DNA from 3 places in the Providencia rettgeri genome. Region 2 is predicted to be linked to each of the others. Evidence: predicted binding sites of a transcription regulator. Region 2 holds the regulator's gene; each other region holds the start of a gene.
What was found. The regulator LexA, encoded in region 2, represses DNA repair genes until DNA is damaged. The targets are predictions, from matches to a motif close to TNCTGTATGTACATACAGNA.
Positions count from the first base shown of each region.

Region 1 (2,282 bases), 1.6 Mb from region 2:
GAAGTAGGAAAAACAGTAGCGAGTTGTGCCTTATTGCAAGCCGCTAATTTACAAGGATTTAATACTATCGGTTATAAACCTGTCGCTTCCGGTAGCGAGCAGACCCCAGAAGGTTTACGTAACAGTGATGCCTTGCTTTTGCAAGCCAATAGCCGTGTAAAACGACCTTATTCAGTGATAAATCCCATCGTATTTGAAGCACCGACCTCACCGCATATTATTAGCGAAAAAATGGGGCTTCCAATTGATTTTTCGGTTATTAATCAAGGTTTAATATATATTCAAAAACAAGCAGATTGGGTTTTAGTCGAAGGGGCTGGTGGATGGTACACTCCATTATCCAGCGAAAAAACGTATGCAGATTGGGTGATTGAACAGCAGCTCCCTGTGATTTTGGTGGTCGGTGTAAAATTAGGTTGTATTAATCACGCATTGTTAACCTTAGAGGCTATCAAGACCGCGGGCTTATCCGTTGTTGGTTGGATTGCCAACGAAGTTGAAGCTCCAGGACCTTATCAAAGGGAGTATCTTTCGACACTTAAACGTATGATCAGTTCCCCTTGCTTGGGGATCTTGCCTTATCAGCCCCAACTTGATCTATCCACGTTAGGGCGATATTTAGATCTTAACTTATTGTGAGGTCAATAAAGGGCTTAACACCGTTGTTAAAGCCCATTACTCTTCTTAAATAAAACGATCAATTGTTAAATGTCATGTTGATCTTGTTTAATGTTCGCAACTGTTTTTTTGTCAAGTTTTCCCCTAAAAATTGCCTCTTGATCCTATTAAAAAAGATAAAATCCCTTTTTTCTAACAGATACTACGTAAAAATTTTTTCATATAACTGCCATTATTTTGTCATTTAGTTTACGTCTAACAAATTTTGCCTATGGCGAGAAAGCATGAGCCCTAAGGGCTTCAAGAGTTATCCACTATTTCTGTGGATAACCTTGTGTATTAACGTTATAAAACAACTTCTATGCTAGGCGGTAAGCGGCTTTGCCTTTATTTGATGTGATTCTGGACTTTAAATTAATTTTGTTTAAATACAATTAGTTAAATAAAATCAAGACTTCAATTTGCATTTGCGATAGAGCAATAAAAACCAAAAGCATAAAATATAAAGTTTTCTAAAGGTCAAGTAATTTTTTGGGGATAACATTTTTATAAACTAATTGGAACCTCGAATAGCAAAATAGTAAACTCAGGACTTGAAGCTGTTTTTTTATCCAGTATTATAGCAAAAGAGATAAATGATAAGGCGGTAATATGAGTAAGGATTTTAAGCTGTATTCTGATTTTCAACCCGGGGGGGACCAACCAGAAGCCATTCGTAAACTATGCGAAGGGTTGCAAGACGGTTTGGCTCATCAAACGTTACTCGGGGTTACGGGGTCAGGGAAAACCTTCACTATTGCCAATGTTATCGCGAAAGAAAACCGCCCGACCATGTTAATCGCGCATAACAAGACCTTGGCGGCGCAGCTTTACAGCGAAATGAAAGCTTTTTTCCCAGATAACGCAGTGGAATACTTCGTATCTTATTATGATTATTATCAACCTGAAGCTTACGTACCAAGCTCAGATACATTTATTGAGAAAGATGCCTCTGTAAACGAGCATATTGAGCAAATGCGTTTATCGGCAACTAAGGCCTTACTTGAACGCCGAGACGTCATTGTCGTGGCTTCTGTCTCGGCTATATACGGTTTAGGTGACCCAGACAGCTACTTAAAAATGATGTTGCACCTCACCGATGGCATGATCATTGACCAGCGCTCTATTTTAAGGCGCTTAGCTGACCTACAATATAGCCGCAATGACCAAGCATTTACCCGCGGAACATTCCGTGTCCGCGGGGAGGTGATTGATATTTTCCCTGCTGAATCGGATGAATACGCATTAAGAGTGGAGCTATTCGACGAGGAAGTTGAGCGCCTTTCTCTTTTTGATCCTCTCACAGGTCAAATCCAACACCGAATACCTCGCTTTACGGTTTACCCAAAAACCCATTACGTCACACCAAGAGAACGTATTTTGGAAGCCATGGAGAAGATAAAAGAGGAACTGGCAGATAGGCGCAAAGTGCTGTTGGAAAATAATAAGCTGTTGGAAGAACAGCGTATTACTCAACGCACTCAATTTGATCTGGAAATGATGAATGAGTTGGGTTACTGCTCAGGGATTGAAAACTATTCACGTTATCTCTCGGGGCGCGCACCGGGAGAACCCCCTCCGACATTATTCGACTATTTACCTGCGGATGGCCTGCTGGTTGTGGA
Region 1 is NZ_CP163512.1:2,418,819-2,421,100, reverse strand. Features, by position in the region: gene bioD (dethiobiotin synthase) at 1-639, shown strand, start outside; gene uvrB (excinuclease ABC subunit UvrB) at 1,270-2,282, shown strand, end outside.
Region 1: a site for LexA is predicted at 1,216-1,235, ahead of uvrB (excinuclease ABC subunit UvrB). Genes of this name have one in related genera too.

Region 2 (2,282 bases):
AGCTGTTACTTAGATTAATTTATATAAATCGAAACACGCTTACTTATACTTATTTCAAGTTGTAAGTAGTTATGTAAATCAGTACCAATATATTTTATACCAAAAAATAAGGAATAATCAGCTAAACAAACCATATAAAAGCCGTTTTTATCAAAAATCTAAATGGGATTAGGTTAAGTGCAGATTTTTATCTCATACTGCAAAATAAGCATCAGATAAGTCTTAATTGAAATTTACGTTAAATAACACCTAAAAACCATATATTTAGTATGGTTTACGTTAAAAAAAAATGATGCTTATTGTTTCAATTAGCAGCGCATTATTTATCTGCTACATTCGTTTCACCCTAGGTTATTTTAAGATAATCGTTTGCTTATAATTATTTTTAAATAGCAAATTATATAAACAATATACTTACTTAGTTATTTTCTACAGCCTTGAACTCCATTGCGCTTTCGATACAAAAGTTATGATAAACTTATGAGCAATAAATTGTTGCGTGTTGCGAAGTTAGGGTGAGTAAATGAAAAAAATGAGTGAAGATAAGATACTGGTGATGGCAGAACGTATCTGCCAATCAAGAGGTGTTAGGCTGACTCCCCAACGGGAAACTGTATTACGCTTAATTGCCAAGCAACACGGGGCAATCAGTGCTTATGACTTATTAGACTTGCTGCGCGAAGTTGAGCCGCAAGCAAAGCCCCCTACCGTATACCGTGGGCTTGAGTTTTTAATGGAGCAAGGCTTTATTCATAAAATAGAGTCAACCAATAGCTACGTCGTATGCCACCATTTTGATAACCCTAGCCATATTTCTGTCATGCTTATCTGTGATCACTGCGGCAGTGTGACAGAAAGTGATTGCGCAACAATAGAAGCCGCTATTATCAGCCTTGCGGAAACCAACCAGTTCCGATTGCGCCATACTGTGGTTGAAAACCATGGTCTATGTAAAAGCTGTGATGAAATTGATAGCTGCCAAGATCACGCACATTGCAGTCATGATCATGCACAACCCATCGTTGCAAAGAAAAAGTAGCAATTGGACGTAGTAAAATTCACCACGTTGCTTATATATAAGAAACGAATGTTCAAAGAGAGATATAAAGAAAGGATAGATAAGAAAGGAAGCAAATAAAGCAGGCAGATCTCTACACATCAATTTGAAATCTGCCGGCAATCAGTGAGCCATCTAACAAGCTACCATACGCAACTCGTTTGATAACCTAAGAATTAATACCAGTCACTATTGCGGATCACACCTACTGCTAAACCTTCAATAGTGAAGCTTTGTTCGCGTAAATCGACAATAATCGGCGCAAAGTCAGGATTCTCAGCAATTAACTCAACACGGTTACCTTGCTGCCTAAAACGTTTCACAGTTACTTCATCATCAATGCGCGCAACAATCACTTGGCCATTGTGCGCACTTTGTGTTTTATGAACCGCTAATAGGTCACCATCCATAATACCGATGTCTTTCATCGACATACCATTCACACGTAATAAAAAGTCCGCATGAGGCCTGAAAAGTTCAGGATCCACTTGGTAGTGACTTTCAATATGTTCTTGCGCTAATAAAGGTTCGCCAGCGGCAACACGCCCAATCAAAGGCAACCCTTGATCGTCAGCTTCTTCTTCAAGAAGCAAGCGGATACCCCGTGATGCCCCAGAAACAATTTCAATTACACCCTTGCGAGCCAGGGCTTTTAAATGTTCTTCTGCCGCATTAGGCGAACGAAAACCAAGGCTTGTTGCTATTTCAGCACGTGTAGGAGGCATACCCGTTTGCGAAATGTGTTCACGCACCAGATCATAAACCTGCTGTTGTCGAGCTGTCAGTGCTTTCATTCCGTTCCCCTGTTTGTTTATACAGTCAGACTGTGAGTATATACAGGTAAATGAAGATTTGGAACAGTTAAATTGCTGAATTTAGGTATTTGTTATCAATTGACTTTTTTCTCAGCTCTAAACAACCTTTATTAACTAGCCAGCAAAATAACGCTGCCATAAAACCAATAGCCAAATAAATAGTGCCAAACCAATACTGACAAACACAGCGGCAGAGCCAATATCTTTCGCACGTCCTGAAAGTTCATGATATTCACTGCCAATGCGGTCAACAACGGCTTCGATAGCGCTATTTAATAACTCAACGATAGCCACCAGCACCACTGAACTGATCAGTAATATCCTATCCACATAACTGATATCTAAGAAAAATGCGATAATAATCGCAATCACAGCAGCAACGGATTCTTGACGAAATGCCGCTTCATTTA
Region 2 is NZ_CP163512.1:4,066,235-4,068,516, reverse strand. Features, by position in the region: gene zur (zinc uptake transcriptional repressor Zur) at 524-1,039, shown strand; gene lexA (transcriptional repressor LexA) at 1,234-1,851, opposite strand; gene AB6N04_RS18610 (diacylglycerol kinase) at 1,987-2,282, opposite strand, start outside.

Region 3 (2,282 bases), 2.2 Mb from region 2:
CCGCGCTCTTTATCATCTTTAAACAGTTGTAATGCAGCTACTCCTAAGAAAGCGGCAAAAATAACAACACTAATGATTGATGTTGGGTTTGCTCCCGTTAAATCGGCAAATGGATTCTTAGGAATAAACGATAAGATCAATTGTGGCACGGTTAAGTCAGAAACTTTACCAATGTAGTTGGTTTCGATGGCATTTAAGCGCGCGGTTTCCGACTGACCTTGTACGAGACCTTCGGCGGTCAGACCAAATAAGTTGGCAATTAAAATACCGACTAAAGCGGCAATTGCGGTCGTTAACAGTAATGTGCCAATTGTTAAGAAACTAATTTTACCGAGTGAAGAGGCTTTATGCAGTCTTGCAACCGCACTTAAAATGGAGGCGAAAACTAATGGCATGATCACCATTTGTAATAGCTGCACATAACCATTACCAACAATGTTAAACCACAGAATGGAGTCTTTTACTGTCTGGTGACCACTACCATAAACCAAGTGCAGCACGACACCATAAGCGACACCGAAGACTAGACCGACTAACACTTTTTTTGACAGGCTCCAGCCTTTCGTTCCCAGTTTTGCTAACAGTATCAGCAGTGCTACAAAAACGAGCACATTAATAATTAGAGGAATATTCATTCCGAACTCCAAATTGTTTTTTATATGGTATGTAACTAGCCCTTTAATCCTTATTGGTTATAAGGATTTAGCTGTTTCTAACAACTGGTTATATGGTATCAATAGAAAAAACACATTTCTTATATCAAATAGTAATAAGATAGTGCTATTCATACTTACATTATATTACAAAACTGAAGATTATGTAGGGAAGTGTGTATCTAGCTGATTTTTAATATATTTTATTGTGATTTCTATTTGGGTATAAAAATCAAATTGATACCCGGTAGGTAACAGACAGGCACAAACCGTCAAAACGACCGCAATAAAACGTTCACCACGTTTGCTATTTTTCCCACGAATAACCGGAAAACAGAAACGTTGAGGTAATGGCCATAAAAAAGGCACACCGGATGGTGTTAGCATATCCGCGATTAAATGGCTTAAATAACCCAATAAAAACGCCTGAATAAGATCAGTCGGAATTGACCATTGCGGGGGTATCCACTGATAACATGACAGCATTAATAGTAACCATGCGAGTAAACTATGGGTAAAACCGCGATGACCACATAACTTAGAAATAGGCAGCGAAAAAATGCGTAGCAGCCGACCGGGCAACGAAGACGGATGATCAATATCAGGCAATAAAGCACCTAACAACGCGCCAGGCACCAAGTGCAGCCAATCACCTTGAGCAAGCTCAGGGGTAACTTGGAGTTTATGGGCCATTATCAAAGAGGCGACGGAAAAAAGCAGATGCCCTTCAGCGGTCATGGTGGATAAAATACCATCTGTTTATCTATACAGTTAATTGGCAGTATAAAGTGTTTGAAAATAATATGATAGAGGGGGGAAGGTAAAAAAACTCTTATTTATTAGCAAATAAGGAAAGGATTTTATATTTTTGGGGTAGTTCCCCTACCTAAGTCAGATAGGGGAAAATACAGATGACACATTTAGCGATAACTAGCGTAAATGTTTTGCTTCTAATTCATTTAAAGAGCGTAATTTAATATCGGCTAAACCGAAGCGCGGGTCATTAAAATGTTTGCTATCAGGCACAACAATCGAGCGCATTCTGGCGGCTTTTGCTGAAATCATACCATTAAATGAATCTTCTAAAGATACGCAGTGAATAGGCTGAGTTGATAATGCACAAGCCGCTTTTAGATAAACTTCAGGATGCGGCTTACTTAAGGGTAAATCAGCGGCAGAAATGACGGCAGAGAAATAGCCGCGAATATCCAGCAAATTTAGTACTTTCTCAAGCATGTACAGGGGAGAAGCCGATGCCAGTGCGATTTTTAAGTCCATTGAACGACAAAGTTCCATTGCGTGTTGAACGCCCGGTAAAATAGGGCGGGTTTCTTCAACTAAGCCCACAACGCGGTCAATGATCCGTTGTTTCGCTTCTTGTTGGCTGCATCCATGCCACGGCGAAGCTTGGTACCAAAGTTCAACCACATGGTCAATACGTAAACCCAAAGTATCAGGCAGTGTGTCAGCGATCGCGAGGTCAACGCCCAACTGTGAAAAAACCTCAAGTTCAGCTTGCGCCCAAAAAGGTTCCGAGTCGATCAATAAACCATCCATATCAAAAATAACTGATTGGATGGGAAGGTTATGGTACATGTCAAAACTCCATTCATGTAAACCCTATTGCCG
Region 3 is NZ_CP163512.1:1,907,601-1,909,882, reverse strand. Features, by position in the region: gene AB6N04_RS08685 (L-cystine transporter) at 1-635, opposite strand, end outside; gene AB6N04_RS08680 (metal-dependent hydrolase) at 816-1,391, opposite strand; gene hxpB (hexitol phosphatase HxpB) at 1,584-2,249, opposite strand.
Region 3: a site for LexA is predicted at 1,407-1,426, ahead of AB6N04_RS08680 (metal-dependent hydrolase). Genes of this name have one in related genera too.